DNA from 3 places in the Phaeospirillum tilakii genome. Region 1 is predicted to be linked to each of the others. Evidence: riboswitches for the same ligand, from Rfam matches in the RefSeq annotation. Region 1 holds a riboswitch; each other region holds the start of a gene.
The links. Region 1 has a riboswitch for cobalamin ahead of cbpA (modified peptide precursor CbpA). Riboswitches for the same ligand answer to the same signal wherever they lie in the genome.
Positions count from the first base shown of each region.

Region 1 (4,888 bases):
CGGCAGCCGCTTGGCCCGGGCCACCGCGTCGGCGCAGGCCGCCTCGGTCACCATCAGGCTGGCCGAGGTGAGGATGCCGTTGACGTGGGCGTCCTCGACCGCCTCGTTGACCTCGACCGAACGGCCGAAATCATCGGCGGTGACGATCAACCTCTTGCTCATGATTTGGCCTTCCCCAGCAGATGGCACAGCGCCGGCAGCACCACGAAGGTCGCCAGCACCGACAGCGCCAACGAAACGAACAGCAGCAGACCCATCGAGGCGGTGCCGAGATGCGGCGACACCGCGAGACTGCCGAACGCCGAGCCGGTGGTCAGCGCGCTGAACAGCACCGCCCGGGTGGTCGGGGTCTGCAACGGCTCGGTCACCCCGTTGCGCCAGTTGACGACAAAATAGATGTTGAAGGCGACGCCGATGCCCAGCAGCAGCGGCAGGGCGATGATGTTGGCGAAATTGATCGCCAGCCCGAAGGTCCAACAGACGATCACCGTCGCCAGCGCCCCGATCAGCAGCGGCGCCAGCACCAGCAGGGTGTCGAGCAGCCGGCGCAGCATCACCGCCAGCATCAGCCCGATGCCCACCAGCGCGGCCAAGGCGGCGATGGCGAAGGCATGCACCACCACCCGGCCCGACAGCTCCATCGAGATCGGCGAGCCGGCGGCGTCGGGGGCCAGCGCGGTGATGGCATCGACGAAGCGGGCGCGGGCGCCGGCATCGGCCATGTTCTCGCGCGGCACGGCCTGGACCCGGGCGCGGCCGTCGGGGGTCAGCCAGTTGCGGGTCAGGTCGGCCGGCAGGGTTTCGAGCGTCAGCGGCCGCACCTCGACCAGACTGGCGCGCAGGCCGACGATCAGCCCGGACAGGCCGGCGGCGGTGGCGTGATCGAACGCCCGCACCTTGTCGGGACCGGCCGCCGCCACCGCGTCGAGATGGGCGGCGAGGTCGCGGGCAAGCTGGTCGCCCGGCAGCACCGCCTCAAGCTGGCGGGCCAGCGCGACCATCGCCTGGGCGGTGGCGGCGGCGTCGGGCGGCGGCAGCACCTGGGCCGGATCGAGGGTCGGCCCCAGCACCTGGGCCATGTCGGCCAGGATCGGCAGGGTCTGGTCCTGGTCGGGCGGCAGGAAGCTTTCCAGCGTCATGGTGCGGCGGACGCCGGGCAGGGCGTCGAGCCGTTCGGCCAAGGCGTGGGCCTGGCCCAGGCTGGGGGCGAGGATCTCGACCGCATAGACCCCGGATTCGGGATCGCGGGCGAGGTCCTGGAAGGTCGCCACCGCCTCGGCCTTGGGATTCTGGAGGTGAAGCGGGTCGAAATCGAGCGGCAGCGCCGGCAGCAGCGCCGCGCCGGTCGCCGCGATCAGGCCGGCGCCCCACACCACCGGACGGGCGCGGCGGGCGAGGAAGCGGTCGGCGGCGGCCAGCTTCAGCCCGACCGGCTCGGGCTCGGACGGCGGCTTGATCAGCGCCAGCAGCGCCGGCAGCAGGGTGAAATCGACCACCAGCGCGATCACCATCCCGCCGCCGGCGATCAGGCCGAGCTGGGAGACGCCGGTATAGGCGGTGGGCAGGAAGGAGAGGAAGCCGACCGCCGTCGCCAGCGCCGCCAGCGACAGCGGCGCCGCCATCAGCCCGGCGGCCGAGCGGACCGCCGGAGCGGCGTCGGTCAGACGGTACCGCTCGTTGCGGAACGAGATGACGAACTGGATGGCGAAATCGACCGCGATGCCGACGAACATCACCGCGAAGGCGACCGAGATCGGATTGAGGCTGCCGACGGTGGCGGCGGCGAAGGCGGCGGTGGCGACCAGCCCGACCGCGAGGCTGATCATGATCGCCGCCACCACCCGGAACGACCGCACGCCCCAGAACAGCAGCACCAGCACCGCCAGCAGCGACAGCGGCGCCGACAGGCCGACCCCTTCGGTGACGGTGGCGAAATTGGCGTCGGTCAGCGCCACCGAGCCGGTCAGGCGCAGGCGGTAGCCCTGGTCGGGGGTGACCCCGGCGGCGGCGGCGGCGGCATGGATCGCGGCGGTGCCGGCGGCGCCGCTTTGGAGTTCGGCATGGTCGAGCCGGACCTGGACCAGCAGCACCCGGCTGGGGGTGTCGCGCCCGGGGCCGGCGGCGGCGAGGCTCTGCCAGTCGGCCGGCTCGGCGGCGCGGCCCTCGGCCAGCGCACCGGCGGCGCGGTCGAGCCGTTGCAGCAGCGGTTCGACCTCCTCGGCCGCCGCCTGATGGCGGGCGACGCCCTCGAGGATCATCTGGGTGGCGCCGACCAGCCCGCGCAGCGACGGATCGCGCGCCACGGTGCCGAGCAGCGGCTGGGCCGCCATCAGCCGGTCGGACAGCGCCGACAGCTCGGTCGGCGACAGGAACATCAGGCCGTAGCGGCGGAAGAACACTTCCTCGGCCGGGCGGGACACCGAGCGGATCGCCGGATCATGGCGGGCCTCCAGCGCGGCGGCCAGCCGTTCGACCCCTTCCTCCGCCGCCTCGGGGGTGGCTGCGTCGAGCACCACCACCAGCCGGTCGAGGGTGTGGGGGAAGGCGGCATCGATCGTCGCCTCGGCCTGGCGGAACGGCAGATCGCCGGCGATCAGCTTGGATTCGTCGGTGTCGAGGGAGAGATGGGTGGCGGCGTAATAGCCGAGCCCGGCCGTCGCCAGCAGGGCGACCGTCACCACCGCCCAGGCATGACGCCAGCACCAATCCACCAGGAAGACCGCGAGACGCCGGGCCATGATCTTGTCCAGTCCTGAACTGTTCCTTGGAAAAACGAAACGCGCCCTGCGGCGCGAGCGGGACTGTGCCCCGGAACGACCCCACAGGGCAAGGGGATGATCGCGCCCCTCCCATGCGTCGCTTTCGGCCCTGCCGGACGGGGCGCCGCCGGGCTTGACGCCCCCCGCCCCGCTGGCGTAAACGGGCTCAGTCCAACATCCCGGAACACGGTGCAACTCCGTGGCGGTCCCGCCGCTGTAATCGGGGACACGGACCACTGGGGCGGAAAACGCCCGGCCACTGGCGGCCAACCGCCGGGAAGGCGTGGTGCCGTGGCTGATCCGAGAGCCAGAAGACCTGTTGGGCCTCATCAAGAGTCTCGGGGCGGAATCCGATGGAAAAGGGTTTCGGCAAAGGGTCCGTCATGGCCCGGCGCCGTCGCCCCGACCAACGTGGAGTCCGTGAAGGCCATGACCAGAACCGATCAGAAGACCACCCGTCCGGCGGTGATCGCCAGCCGCAAGAGCTGCGACGCCGAAGGCACCGGCCTGTCCCATTACGTGCTGATGGACAAGCAGGTGAAGCGTTGAGCCTCGTCACCGAGGTGAAGGGGGGAGCGGCGGGGGCCGCTCTTCCCGACGGGCTGGACTGGTTCGACATCGGCCATCCCGACTACACCGCGCTGATCGACGCCGACACCGCCTTCTGGTCGCTGGTGCGCAAGGACCAGACCGGGGCGGTGATCGAGGACGGCGCCCTGCTGGCGCAGTGGCACGCCAAGCGCGATTCGTTCGCCCAGGAAATGGACATGCTGCGCTTCCATCTGAAGCCGTCGGCGGTCTATTTCAATCCGACCGAACGCTGCAACCTCGATTGCGCCTATTGCTACATTCCGGGCGAGATGCGCAAGGGCGGCCAGCAGATGAGCAAGGAGACCCTGCTCGACGCGATGGCCCGGCTCGACGCCTATTTCAGCCGCACCCTGCCGCCCGACCGCAAGCCGCAGATCATCTTCCACGGCGCCGAGCCGATGCTGGCGCGCGAGGCGATGTTCGCCGCGATCGAGCAGTACCGCGACCGCTTCCGCTTCGGGGTGCAGACCAACGCCACCCTGCTCGACGACGAGGCGGTGGCGTTCCTGACCGGCCAGGGCTGCGGCATCGGCCTGTCGCTCGACGCCCCGGTGCAGGATGTCGCCGACCTGTCGCGCAAGCGCTGGAACGGCGACAGCGTGTTCGATTCGACCCTGCGGGCGATCGACCGGCTGCGCGGCTATCCCGGCTTCAACGTGATCTGCACGATGAACCGCCAGAACGTCGATCAGCTGACCGCGATGGTCGAGTTCCTCCACGCCCGCGAAGTGCCGGCCTGCATGCTGAACTTCGTCCGCTGCACCCAGCAGGGCGGCAGGGATTCGTGGGTCGAGGACGCGGTGGTGGCCAAGGCCTTCACCGCCGCGCTCGACCGCACCCATCAGCTCTACCGCGAGACCGGCCGCAAGCTGGTGGTGGCGAACTTCGCCAACATCCTGATCTCGATCCTGGCCCCCACCGCGCGGCGGCTGATGTGCGACATCTCCCCCTGCGGCGGCGGGCGCAGCTTCTTCGCCCTGGTCCCCGACGGCACCCTGTTCCCGTGCAGCGAGTTCATCGGCCTGCCCGAGTTCGCCGGCGGCAACCTGTTCCAGGACCGGATCGAGGACGTGCTGGAGACCGCGCCGTTCAAGAAGGTGTCCGAGCGCAAGGTCGAGGACATCGCCAAGTGCGCGATCTGTCCGGTGCGCCATTTCTGCGGCTCGCCCTGTCCGGCCGAGGCGCACGAGGCCAATGGCGGCATGAACCAGATCGGCGCCTATTGCGACGCCTATCTGGAACAGGCCCGCTACGCCTTCCGCCTGATCGCCGACGGCATCGAGGGCGATTACCTGTGGGATGGCTGGGACGAAGGGACCGAAACCACCTTCGCCTTTGGCGCCTGTTGACGCCGGCTCCGCCGCCCGGGATCCCCCCGGGCGGCGGAAGCCACCCGACGGGGTAGGCAAGACCCGGCAAAGCGGCTATGCTGACCGCCTCAGCCCTGGTCCCGGCGCCGATGCCCCCTCCCCCCGTTTTTCCTCCCGATCCCGGCGGCAGTTTCGAATACCGCCTGCAACGCACCCCGGTCGGCGTGG
Region 1 covers NZ_JBHUIY010000019.1:57,808-62,695, forward strand. Annotated here, with positions in the region: gene hpnK (hopanoid biosynthesis-associated protein HpnK) at 1-162, opposite strand, end outside; gene ACFSNB_RS10895 (MMPL family transporter) at 159-2,738, opposite strand; cobalamin riboswitch at 2,941-3,075, shown strand; gene cbpA (modified peptide precursor CbpA) at 3,189-3,308, shown strand; gene cbpB (peptide-modifying radical SAM enzyme CbpB) at 3,305-4,699, shown strand; gene ACFSNB_RS10910 (PAS domain-containing transcriptional regulator) at 4,810-4,888, shown strand, end outside.

Region 2 (4,888 bases), on a different contig from region 1:
TCGGTCCGGCGGCCCTGGCCCAGCAGGCCACCCTGTCCCCGCCCGAGGCCCGCGCCGCCATTGCCGCCGGCAAGTTGATTCTGGTGGACGTCCGCACCCCGGACGAATGGCGGGAAACCGGGGTGCCGGCCGGGGCGCGCCGGCTTGACTACCGCAACCGCGCCGACGATGCCGCCTTCGTCGCCGCCTTTGCCGCCCTGGTCGGCGGCGACCGGTCGGCGCCGGTGGCGGTGATCTGCCGCAGCGGCCGCCGCTCGGCCCAGGCGCGGGCGCTGCTGCTGGCCCACGGCTTCCGCTCCGTCGCCGATGTCAACGAGGGCGTGCTGGGCGGCGAGGCCGGACCGGGCTGGCTGCGGCGCGGCCTGCCGCTGACGCCTTGCCCCGACTGCTGATCTTCCGGGTTCGAAGGGCCGGTGGCCCTTCGCGGAGAGCGCCGAGAGGCAGCGCCTCTCGGCATCCTTGCCGCCCCGGCCCCTATTCCTCCTCGCGCCGGCGCAGCAGGTAGCAATCCATCACCCAGCCCTTGCGCCGGCGCTGCTCGGTCAGGGCCTGCTCGATCTGCCCGGCGACGCGGTCGAGCGGCCCGGCGATCAGGGTTTCGTCCGGGCTGCCGACATCCGCCCCCCAATAGATATCGACCGTCCCGGTCCCATCGAGGCGGCGGAAGGCCGAGCGCGAATCCAGCATCACCACCGCGTTGTGGATCGCGGCGGGGTCGCCGGTTTCGAGCTGACGGCCGGTGGTGATGGTGACGCTTTCGCCGATGCGGTTGAGCGGCACGGCGTGGCGGGCGGCCAGCATCTGCACCGAGGTGATGCCGGGGATCACCCGCAGGTCGAACGCGGCGCCGTCGCGGTCGATCAGCTCGCGCAGGCTTTGCAGGGTGCCGTCATACAGGCAGGGGTCGCCCCAGATCAGGAAGGCGCCGCACTCGCCCGGGGCCAGCTCGCGCTCGATCATCCCGGCGATCAGGGCGGTGCGGCGGTCGCGCCATTCCACCACCGTCTCGTGATAATCGGCCGGGGTGCGGTCGCGCGGCGGGCTGGGGGCGCGGGCGACGCGGTAGGGGCGGCCGTCGCGGTGGCGGTCGAGGATGTCCTGGCGGAAGCGGATCAGCGACTCGGTGCCCGGCCCGTCCTTGTCGAGGAAGAAGAACAGGTCGGCCTGCTGGATCGCCTTGACGGCGGCCAGGGTCAGCGCGTCGGGATCGCCCGGGCCGATGCCGATCAGCAGCAGGGTCTTGCGGGGCGGGTGGGCCATCGGGAAAGCCTTTCTCGGGGCGGGGAAGGGGGGATCATAGCCGGCGCGACGCCGCCAGGGTGGCGGGATTTTCCGCCTCCCACACCCGGCGGGCGGCGCGGGTGGCCTGATAGACCGCGCTGGTCAGCGCCTGACCGGTGGCGGTGTGCAGGCCGGCGAACGGGCAGGGCGCCGCTGCCGGCGGGCAGGCGAGCAGGATGCAGTCGGTGCCGGTGCCGACGATGCGGCCGTCCTCGGCCAGCAGGGCGGCGGTGCGGGCCTGGGCGGCCAGGGCCAGCGCCTCCAGCAGGGCGCCGTCGCTGAGCGGCCGGGTCAGCGCCGCCAGCAGGTTGATGGTGCCGACCGGGGCGGGCGGCGGCGGCATCACCGGGCGGGGGTGGCCGGCGGAATCGAGCACCGCGCCGTTGGTCAGGCCGAGAGTCACCAGTACCTCGGCGCGGTCGGGGCCGGTGCCGGCGGCGGCGCGGTGGTGGCGGTCGAGCGCCCGCGCCGTCATCATCCCGGCGGCGCCGTCCAGCCCCGCTTCCGCCAGCCGGCGGTCGAGCAGGTCGAGCGGATCGACCCCGAGCGGCAGGTCGGCATCGACCACTTCCAGCCACGCCACGCAGGCGGTGGAGGTCAGGCCGGGGCGGTTGAGGCTCCAGCCGGCCAGCCGCCACGGGGCGGGGAAGCGGGCGATCAGCCAGCCGGGGCGGGTTTCGAGGGTGAACAGCGGTTCCATCGCCGGGGCGTTTCGCACGGGTCGGGGGGAGAGGGCAAGCCCCGGTGTCGGGCGGGCGGGCGGCGGAAAACCGGCTTGACCGGCGGGGACGGCTGTTTCATCTTCGGCGCACATGCTGGTTCCCCGGTTCGCACCGGGGAGGCAAGAGGGAACACGGTGCCGGCCCCGCGCGGGTCGCAATCCGTGACTGTCCCCGCAACTGTGAGCGGCGAGTCCGCGTCCATCATGGCCACTGGGAAACTGGGAAGGCCGGGCGCTTCGGGCGATGACCCGCGAGTCAGGAGACCTGCCAGCACGGTCACCCAACCGGTGGGCGGTGGACCCATACGGAGCGGCCTTTCGCAGCGGTGACGTCGACGCCGAGACGAAGGCCGTGCCGGGATTCCCCCCGTCATGACCCGAGCGATGTTGTGCCGGTTCCCCTGGTGCCTGTCGGCGCCGGCCGGGATCGGGTCGGGGCCGATTCGTCATGGCCTTCCGATCGGTTTTCGTTTCCACGCGCCGTCCGGCCTTGCCGGGGCGCGAACGCAGGAGCGTGACCGATGGGAGCTTGCGGACATTCCGCGCGCCGGGGGGGACCCGGCCTGACCTTTTTGTTGACCCTGGCCGCGATCGGCGCCGGACCGGCCGCCCAGGCCGCCGGGACCACGGCCGCCGACCCGCTGCCCGAGACGCTGGTGACCGCCAGCCGGCTGGGCGAGGGCATCACCGGAGCCTCGACCACGGTGATCACCGCCGACGAGATCGAACGCTCGCCCGGGCAGAGTCTGGCCGACATCCTCGGCCGGGTGCCGGGGATCCAGGTGCAGACGATGTTCGGCGGGGTCAACGGCAGCGGCGCCTCGGTCGACATGCGCGGCTTCGGTGCCACCGCGACCGGCAACACCCTGATCCTGGTCAATGGCCGCCGTCTCAACGACGTCGATCTGTCCTCGGTCGATCTGTCGGCGATCCAGCGTTCCAACATCGAACGGATCGAGATCACCCGGGGCAATGCCGGGGCGGTGCTGTATGGCGACGGCGCGGTCGGCGGCGTGATCAACATCGTCACCAAGAACGGCGCCAATACCCCGGATTCGGCGCGGATCGAGGGGGCGATCGGCTCGCTCGGCTATCGCGAGACCAATGCCGGGGTCAACAAGCGGATCGGCGACACCGCGCTGTCGGTCGCCGGCAGCCAGATCACCTCGGACGGCTATCGCGACAACAACGCCCTCAAACAGCGCAGCATCTCGGGCGAGGTGCGGCAAAGCCTCGACGGCGGCGAGCTGTATCTCAATCTCGGCGCCGACGACCAGCATCTCGGCCTGCCGGGTGGGGTCAATCAGACCAATTATGCCCGTGGCCTGCGGCGCGGCACCACCTCGCCCTACGACCATGCCGAGAAGCGCGGGGTCAACGCCGCGCTGGGCGGCAGTTTCGACGTCGCTTCCGGCCTCGAACTGGTGGTCGATGGCGGGGTGCGGCACAAGGAGCAGGAGGACGCCTTCTTCAGCAGCTGGGGCAGCGTCTACGACACCTACAACGAGCGCCAGCTGACCACCCTGTCCTTCACCCCCCGGCTCAATGGCGAGGGCAGCCTGGCCGGCCTGCCCAACCGGCTGACCGCCGGCCTCGATTACAGCTATTCCCTCTATGATTCGCGGCGGATGTGGCATCAGGGCAACCGTCCGTTCCACACCTACCACCTGCGCCAGCACAACGTGGCCGAATACCTCCAGGACACCCTGTCGGTCCGTCCCGACACCGACCTGTCGTTCGGCGCCCGGGTCGAGCATGTGATGCTGTCGGCGGTCGATCGCTACAACCCCGACAACGCCTCGGCCAGTTGGGCGATCACCCCGGGCGGCAACCCGCTGTCGGACAGCGACACCCAATACGCCCTGCATCTCGGCCTCGACCATCGCCTGACCGAGCAACTGGCTTTGTTCGGCCGGCTCGGCCGCAGCCTGCGCCTGCCCAATGTCGATGAACGGGTCGGTTCGACCGCCTGGGGCTCGGGCACCAATTTCGCCCTCAAGGCCCAGACCTCGCGCGACCTCGAACTCGGCCTGCGCGGCCAGCACGGCCGGTTCGGCTGGCAGGGCAGCGGCTACGTGATGGAGCTGCGCGACGAACTGCATTACGACCCGATCAGCGGGGTCAACCGCAACCTCGACCCGACCCGGCGCTATGGCGGCGAGGCGACCGCGACCTACCGCCTGACCCCCGAACTGCGGCTGAAGGGCGGCCTCGCTTATACCGAAGCCAAATTCACCGCCGGCGTGTACAAGGACAAGGACGTGCCGCTGGTGTCGCGCTGGACCAGTTCCGCCGGGCTGTCGTGGGACGCGTGGGAGAAGTACGTGGTGGTCGATCTCGACGCCCGCTATGTCGGCGATCGCCGCGCCGACAACGACCAGAGCAATTTCCAGCCGCTGATCGGTTCGCATACCGTGGTCGATCTGCGGGTCGGCGGCGAGCTGGCGCCGGTCACCTGGTCGTTCGCGGTGCAGAATTTGTTCGACCAGAGCTATTACGACTACGCGATCGCCAGCAGCACGACCTATGGCGCGGCCAACGCCTACCCCCTGCCGGGGCGGACGGTGGTCGGCCGGCTCGGCCTGTCGTTTTAACAGCAGGGGTCCGGGGCCTTGCGGCCCCGGCGGGGGCAGGGCGGCGCCCTGCAAGGCGGTCGAGGATACGAACGATGCGTTTGGGAGTGCTGCTCACCCTGACCCTGCTGCTGGCCCTGCCGGCACTGGCGGAGCCCCCCCGCCGCATCGTCTCGGCCAATCTGTGCGCCGACCGGCTGGTGCTGGAGCTGGCCGAGCGCGACCGGGTGAGGGCGGTCGGCCCGTTCGCGGCCGACCCGGCGGTTTCGACCGTTGCGGCGGCGGCCCAGGGCCTGCCGGTCACCGAGGGCCG
Region 2 covers NZ_JBHUIY010000002.1:206,382-211,269, forward strand. Annotated here, with positions in the region: gene ACFSNB_RS02015 (rhodanese-like domain-containing protein) at 1-392, shown strand, start outside; gene cobF (precorrin-6A synthase (deacetylating)) at 475-1,260, opposite strand; gene ACFSNB_RS02025 (adenosylcobinamide amidohydrolase) at 1,295-1,981, opposite strand; cobalamin riboswitch at 2,081-2,289, shown strand; gene ACFSNB_RS02030 (TonB-dependent receptor family protein) at 2,578-4,596, shown strand; gene ACFSNB_RS02035 (ABC transporter substrate-binding protein) at 4,671-4,888, shown strand, end outside.
Region 2: it holds a riboswitch for cobalamin, as region 1 does, so the genes downstream of both, ACFSNB_RS02030 (TonB-dependent receptor family protein) here and cbpA (modified peptide precursor CbpA) in region 1, are expected to answer to the same signal.

Region 3 (4,888 bases), on a different contig from region 1:
GATTCGATCCCCCACACCGCCAGCGGATCGTTGGCCGGGCGGTCGAGGGTGAAGGTCGGGCCGGATTCGGCCCCGGTGACGCGGTAGACCTCGAACAGGGTGTCGAGCATCGCCGCCACCGCCACCGCGCCGGCCTCGGCGCGCGACATCTCGGCGTCGATGCGCGAGGCGTCGGAAATGTCGCTGATCAGCCGGTCGAGCCGGCCGACATCGTCCTGGATGATCGCCATCAGCCGGCGGCGGCGGTCGGGATCCTCGATCCGCGCCGCCGTCTCGACCGCCGAGCGCAGCGAGGTCAGCGGATTCTTGATCTCGTGGGCGACATCGGCGGCGAAGGCCTCGATCGCGTCCATCCGCCGCCACAGCGCCTCGGTCATCTCCTTCAGCGCCACCGACAGCTCGCCGATCTCGTCGCCGCGCCGGGACAGATCGGGGATCAGCGCGGCGCGGCCCTGGCCATGGCGCACCCGCTCCGCCGCCAAGGCGAGGCGGCGCACCGGGCGGGCGATGGTGCCGGCGAGATAGAGCGACAGCCCGACCGTCAGCGCCAGCGACAGCAGGAAGGCCTGGAAGATGGCGAGGCGGATCTGGAACAGCGAGCGGGCGATGCCGTTGCCCTCGGCGCTGATCAGCACCGCGCCGCGCACCTGCTTGTAGCGTTGGACCGGCACCGCCACCGACAGCACCAGCCCGCCGCCCTTGCGGGTGCGGACCTGGGCGCCGCTGCGGCCCTCCAGCGCGGTCGCCACCTCGATGAAATCGCTGGCCCGCGCCCGGGGCGGATCAAGATAGAGCGGCAAGGCGCGGTCGAACCGCATCCAGTGGGCCAGCCGTTCCCAGCCGATGCGCAGGGTGTCGAACCAATGCGGATCATGCGGCGGCGGCAGCAGCTCGACATGGACCAGCCCGACCGCGCCGAAGCGGAAGCGCGAATCCGCCACCAGCTCGCCGCCGGCGCCGAACAGCCGCACCCGCAGCCGGGCCGGCTCGGCCAGCCGGCGCACCATCTGCCGCGCGGTCTCGGCATTGAATTCGAGGCCCTCGCCCTCGCCCTCGATCAGCGCGCCCTCGCCGACGGCGGCGGCGACCATCTGCGCCTGGGTGGCGAGGCCGTCGAGTTCGGAGCGGATCAGCCCCTGCTTGTAGCGGTCGAGATAGAGCAGTCCGCCCACCAGCACCACCGGGGCCAGCAGGTTGACGGCGAGGATGCGGCGGGTCAGCGGCGAGGCCAGCAGCCGCCAGCGCGGCCAGCGGCGGCGGGGCGGCCCCTCGGCCGGACCGGCGACGGCCGGCGCGGTCTTCACGCCCTATTCCTCGCGGTAGCGATAGCCGACCCCATACAGGGTTTCGATCTGGGCGAACGACTCGTCGACCTCGCGGAACTTCTTGCGCAGCCGTTTGACGTGGCTGTCGATGGTGCGGTCGTCGACATAGATCGATTCGCCATAGGCGGCATCGATCAGCTGGTCGCGGCTCTTGACGTGGCCGGGGCGGATCGCCAGCGCCTTCAGCAACAGGAACTCGGTGACGGTCAGATCGACGCCGTGACCGTTCCAGGTGCAGGCATGGCGGGCGGAATCGAGCAGCAGCGGCCCCCGGGTGATCACCTCGCTCACCGCCTCGGCCCCGCCGGCGGCGTTGGCCTCGATCCGGCGGATCAGGGCGCGGATCCGTTCGATCAGCAGCTTTTGCGAGAACGGCTTCTTGATGTAATCGTCGGCCCCCATCCTGAGGCCGAGCAGTTCGTCGATCTCGTCGTCCTTGGAAGTGAGGAAGATCACCGGCAGCGACGATTGGCGGCGCAGCCGCTGCAACAGCTCCATCCCATCCATCCGCGGCATCTTGATGTCGAGCAAAGCGAGATCGGGCGGCTGGGCGGTCAGCCCGCGCAACGCCTCGGCCCCGTCGGTGTAGGTGCGCACCTTGAAGCCCTCGGCTTCCAGCGCCATCGACACCGAGGTCAGGATGTTGCGGTCGTCATCGACCATCGCGATGGTATGGGTCAAGGGGGGAAAACTCCGTCACTGCCGTGCCGGGCAGGATAGCAGGATGGTCGAGGTTTGCATCGGGATCGTGGCGAAATTATAGTTGGGGGACGATGGTTCCCCGCCGGCCGCCGCCGACGGGGTGAAAATGGGAACGCGGTGCGGCCCGGCCTGGGCCAAATCCGCGACTGCCCCCGCAACTGTAGGCGGAGAGGCACGGGTCCCCCTCAAGCCACTGGCCCCCGCGCGGGGGGCTGGGAAGGCCGGACCGGTGCCGACGACCCGCAAGTCAGGAGACCTGCCATCGCGAGAGTCGCCGTGAGCCTGCCGGACGGGGTGTGCCGGGAGGTCGAACAGAATTCCGTTTCGCGGCGGCATTTTGCCCTCTCGACGAACGGAGTCCGTCCCGAATGCATATCATGGAAGGTTTTTTGCCGGCGCCGCACGCGCTGGCCTGGAGCGCCGCCGCCGCGCCCTTCGTCGCCGCCGGCGCCTGGAAGCTCAAGCGGATCGTCACCGACCACCCCGAGGCGCGGCTGCAACTCGCCGCCGCCGGGGGCTTCGCCTTCGTGCTGTCGGCGCTGAAGCTGCCGAGCGTCACCGGCTCCTGCTCGCATCCGACCGGCACCGGGCTCGGCACCGTGCTGTTCGGCCCGTCGGTGATGGCGGTGCTGGGCGGCATCGTCCTGCTGTTCCAGGCCCTGCTGCTGGCCCATGGCGGCCTGACCACGCTCGGCGCCAACATCATGTCGATGGCGGTGGCCGGGCCGTGGGTGGCCTTCGCGGTGTGGAAGGGCTCGAACGCCCTCGGCCTGCCGGCGGCGGTGGGGATCGCCCTGGCCGCCGCGCTGGGCGACCTCGCCACCTATCTGGTCACCTCGGCCCAGTTGGCGCTGGCCTTCCCCGACCCGGTATCGGGCTTTGCCGGGGCCTACCTCAAGTTCGCCGGCATCTTCGCCCTGACCCAGGTGCCGCTGGCGGTGGCCGAGGGGCTGGTGACGGTGGTGGTGATCAATGCCCTGGCCGGTCGCGGCCTGGTGCCGGGTGTGGGAGACAAGGCATGAGCGCGCGCCTCAATCTGTTGCTGCTGGGCCTCGCCGCCCTGATCGTCGCCGCCCCGCTGGTGCTGCATCCCGGCACCGAATACAGCGGCACCGACGATGCCGCCCGTGACGCGGTGGCCACCGTCGCCCCGTCCTATACCCCGTGGGCCGAGCCGCTGTGGGAGCCGCCGGGCAAGGAGATGGAAAGCCTGCTGTTCGCCGTGCAGGCGGCAATCGGCGCGGGGCTGGTCGGCTATGCCATCGGCCGCCGCCAGGGAAGCCGCGCGAAGTGAGTCTGACGATCGACCGGCTGGCGAGCGCCAGCCGGTGGCGCCAGCGTGGGCTGGGGGAGAAGAGTCTGCTCGCCCTCGGCCTGCTCGCGCTGACGCTGGCCCTGCCGCCCTGGCCGGCGGCGGGGCTGGTGCTGGCGATCGCCTGGACGGCGGCGCTGGCTGGCGCCCGGGTGCCGCCCGGGGCGTGGCTGCGGCTGGTGGCGGCGCCGTTCGGCTTCGCCCTCACCGCCACCGCCGCGCTGGCGGTGCAGATCGGCCCCAACGGCATCGCCCTCGCCGCCGATGGCGGGCGCGCCGCCCTGCTCGCCTTGCTGCGGGCAAGCGCGGCGCTGTCCTGCCTGCTGCTGCTGGCGGTGACCTGCCCGGCGCCCGATCTGGTGCGCGGCCTGCGCCGGCTCGGCGTGCCGGCCGAAATCGTCGAGATCGCCCTGCTGATCTGGCGCTTCCTGCTGCTGCTGCTCGACTCCGCCGCCGCGATCCGCACCGCCCAGGCCGCCCGGCTGGGCTGGCAGGGCTGGCGCCGGTCGCTGCGCTCGCTCGGCCTGCTGATCGCGTTGTTGCTGCCCCGGGCGATGGAACGGGCGCGGCGGCTGGAGGTCGGCCTCGCCGCGCGCGGCTTCGATGGCAGCCTGCCGGTGCTGCGGCCGGCGGCGGCGCTGTCCTGGGGCTTCATCGCCGCCACCCTGACGCTGGAGGCCGGCATCGCCGGAATCGGGCTATGGTGGAACTGACCCTGGAGGCGCGCGGGCTGGTGTTCGGCTGGCCCGGCGGCGGCCGCGCCCTCGACGGGCTCGACCTCCGGGTGGCGCGCGGCCGCACCCTGGCGATCCTCGGTCCCAACGGCGCCGGCAAGAGCACCCTGCTGCTGCATCTCAACGGCACCCTGCGGCCGGCGGCGGGCGAGGTCCGCCTCGGCGGCGCCCCGGCCGGTTATCACCGCGCCGCGCTGGCGGGGTGGCGGCGGCGGGTCGGGCTGGTGTTACAGGATCCCGACGACCAGTTGTTCGCCGCCACCGTTGCCGAGGACGTCTCGTTCGGTCCGCTCAATCTCGGCCTGCCCCCGGCGGCGGCGGCGGAACGGGTGGACGAGGCGTTGGCCGCGCTCGGCATCCCCGATCTGGCCGATCGTCCCCCCCATCACCTGTCGTTCGGGCAGAAGAAGCGGGTGGCGATCGCCGGAGCGGTGGCGATGCGGCCCGAAGTGCTGCTGCTCGACGAACCGCTGGCCGGACTCGATCCGGGCGGCGGCACCCGCCTGCGCCGGCTGCTGGCCGGACTGGCCGCCGCCGGCACCACCCTGGTGCTGACCACCCACGACGTCGATCTGGCCTGGATGCTGGCCGACGAGGTGGCGCTGTTCGTCAAGGGCCGGACCCTGCGCCAGGGAGCGGCGGCGGAAATCCTGGCCGACCGGCCGTTGCTGGCCGAGGCCGGGCTGGAGCCGCCATTGCTGCTGGAACTCGGCTTCGCCAGCCGCGAGGAGGCACTGGCCCAACGGGGGAAATAGGCGGGGCTGCCGCCCCACCACCCCGCTCGGGGAGCAGAGCTCCCCGACCCCCTCCCTTTT
Region 3 covers NZ_JBHUIY010000012.1:63,145-68,032, reverse strand. Annotated here, with positions in the region: gene ACFSNB_RS07940 (stimulus-sensing domain-containing protein) at 1-1,304, opposite strand, end outside; gene ACFSNB_RS07935 (response regulator transcription factor) at 1,308-2,006, opposite strand; cobalamin riboswitch at 2,083-2,305, shown strand; gene ACFSNB_RS07930 (energy-coupling factor ABC transporter permease) at 2,396-3,049, shown strand; gene ACFSNB_RS07925 (energy-coupling factor ABC transporter substrate-binding protein) at 3,046-3,321, shown strand; gene cbiQ (cobalt ECF transporter T component CbiQ) at 3,318-4,052, shown strand; gene ACFSNB_RS07915 (energy-coupling factor ABC transporter ATP-binding protein) at 4,040-4,828, shown strand.
Region 3: it holds a riboswitch for cobalamin, as region 1 does, so the genes downstream of both, ACFSNB_RS07930 (energy-coupling factor ABC transporter permease) here and cbpA (modified peptide precursor CbpA) in region 1, are expected to answer to the same signal.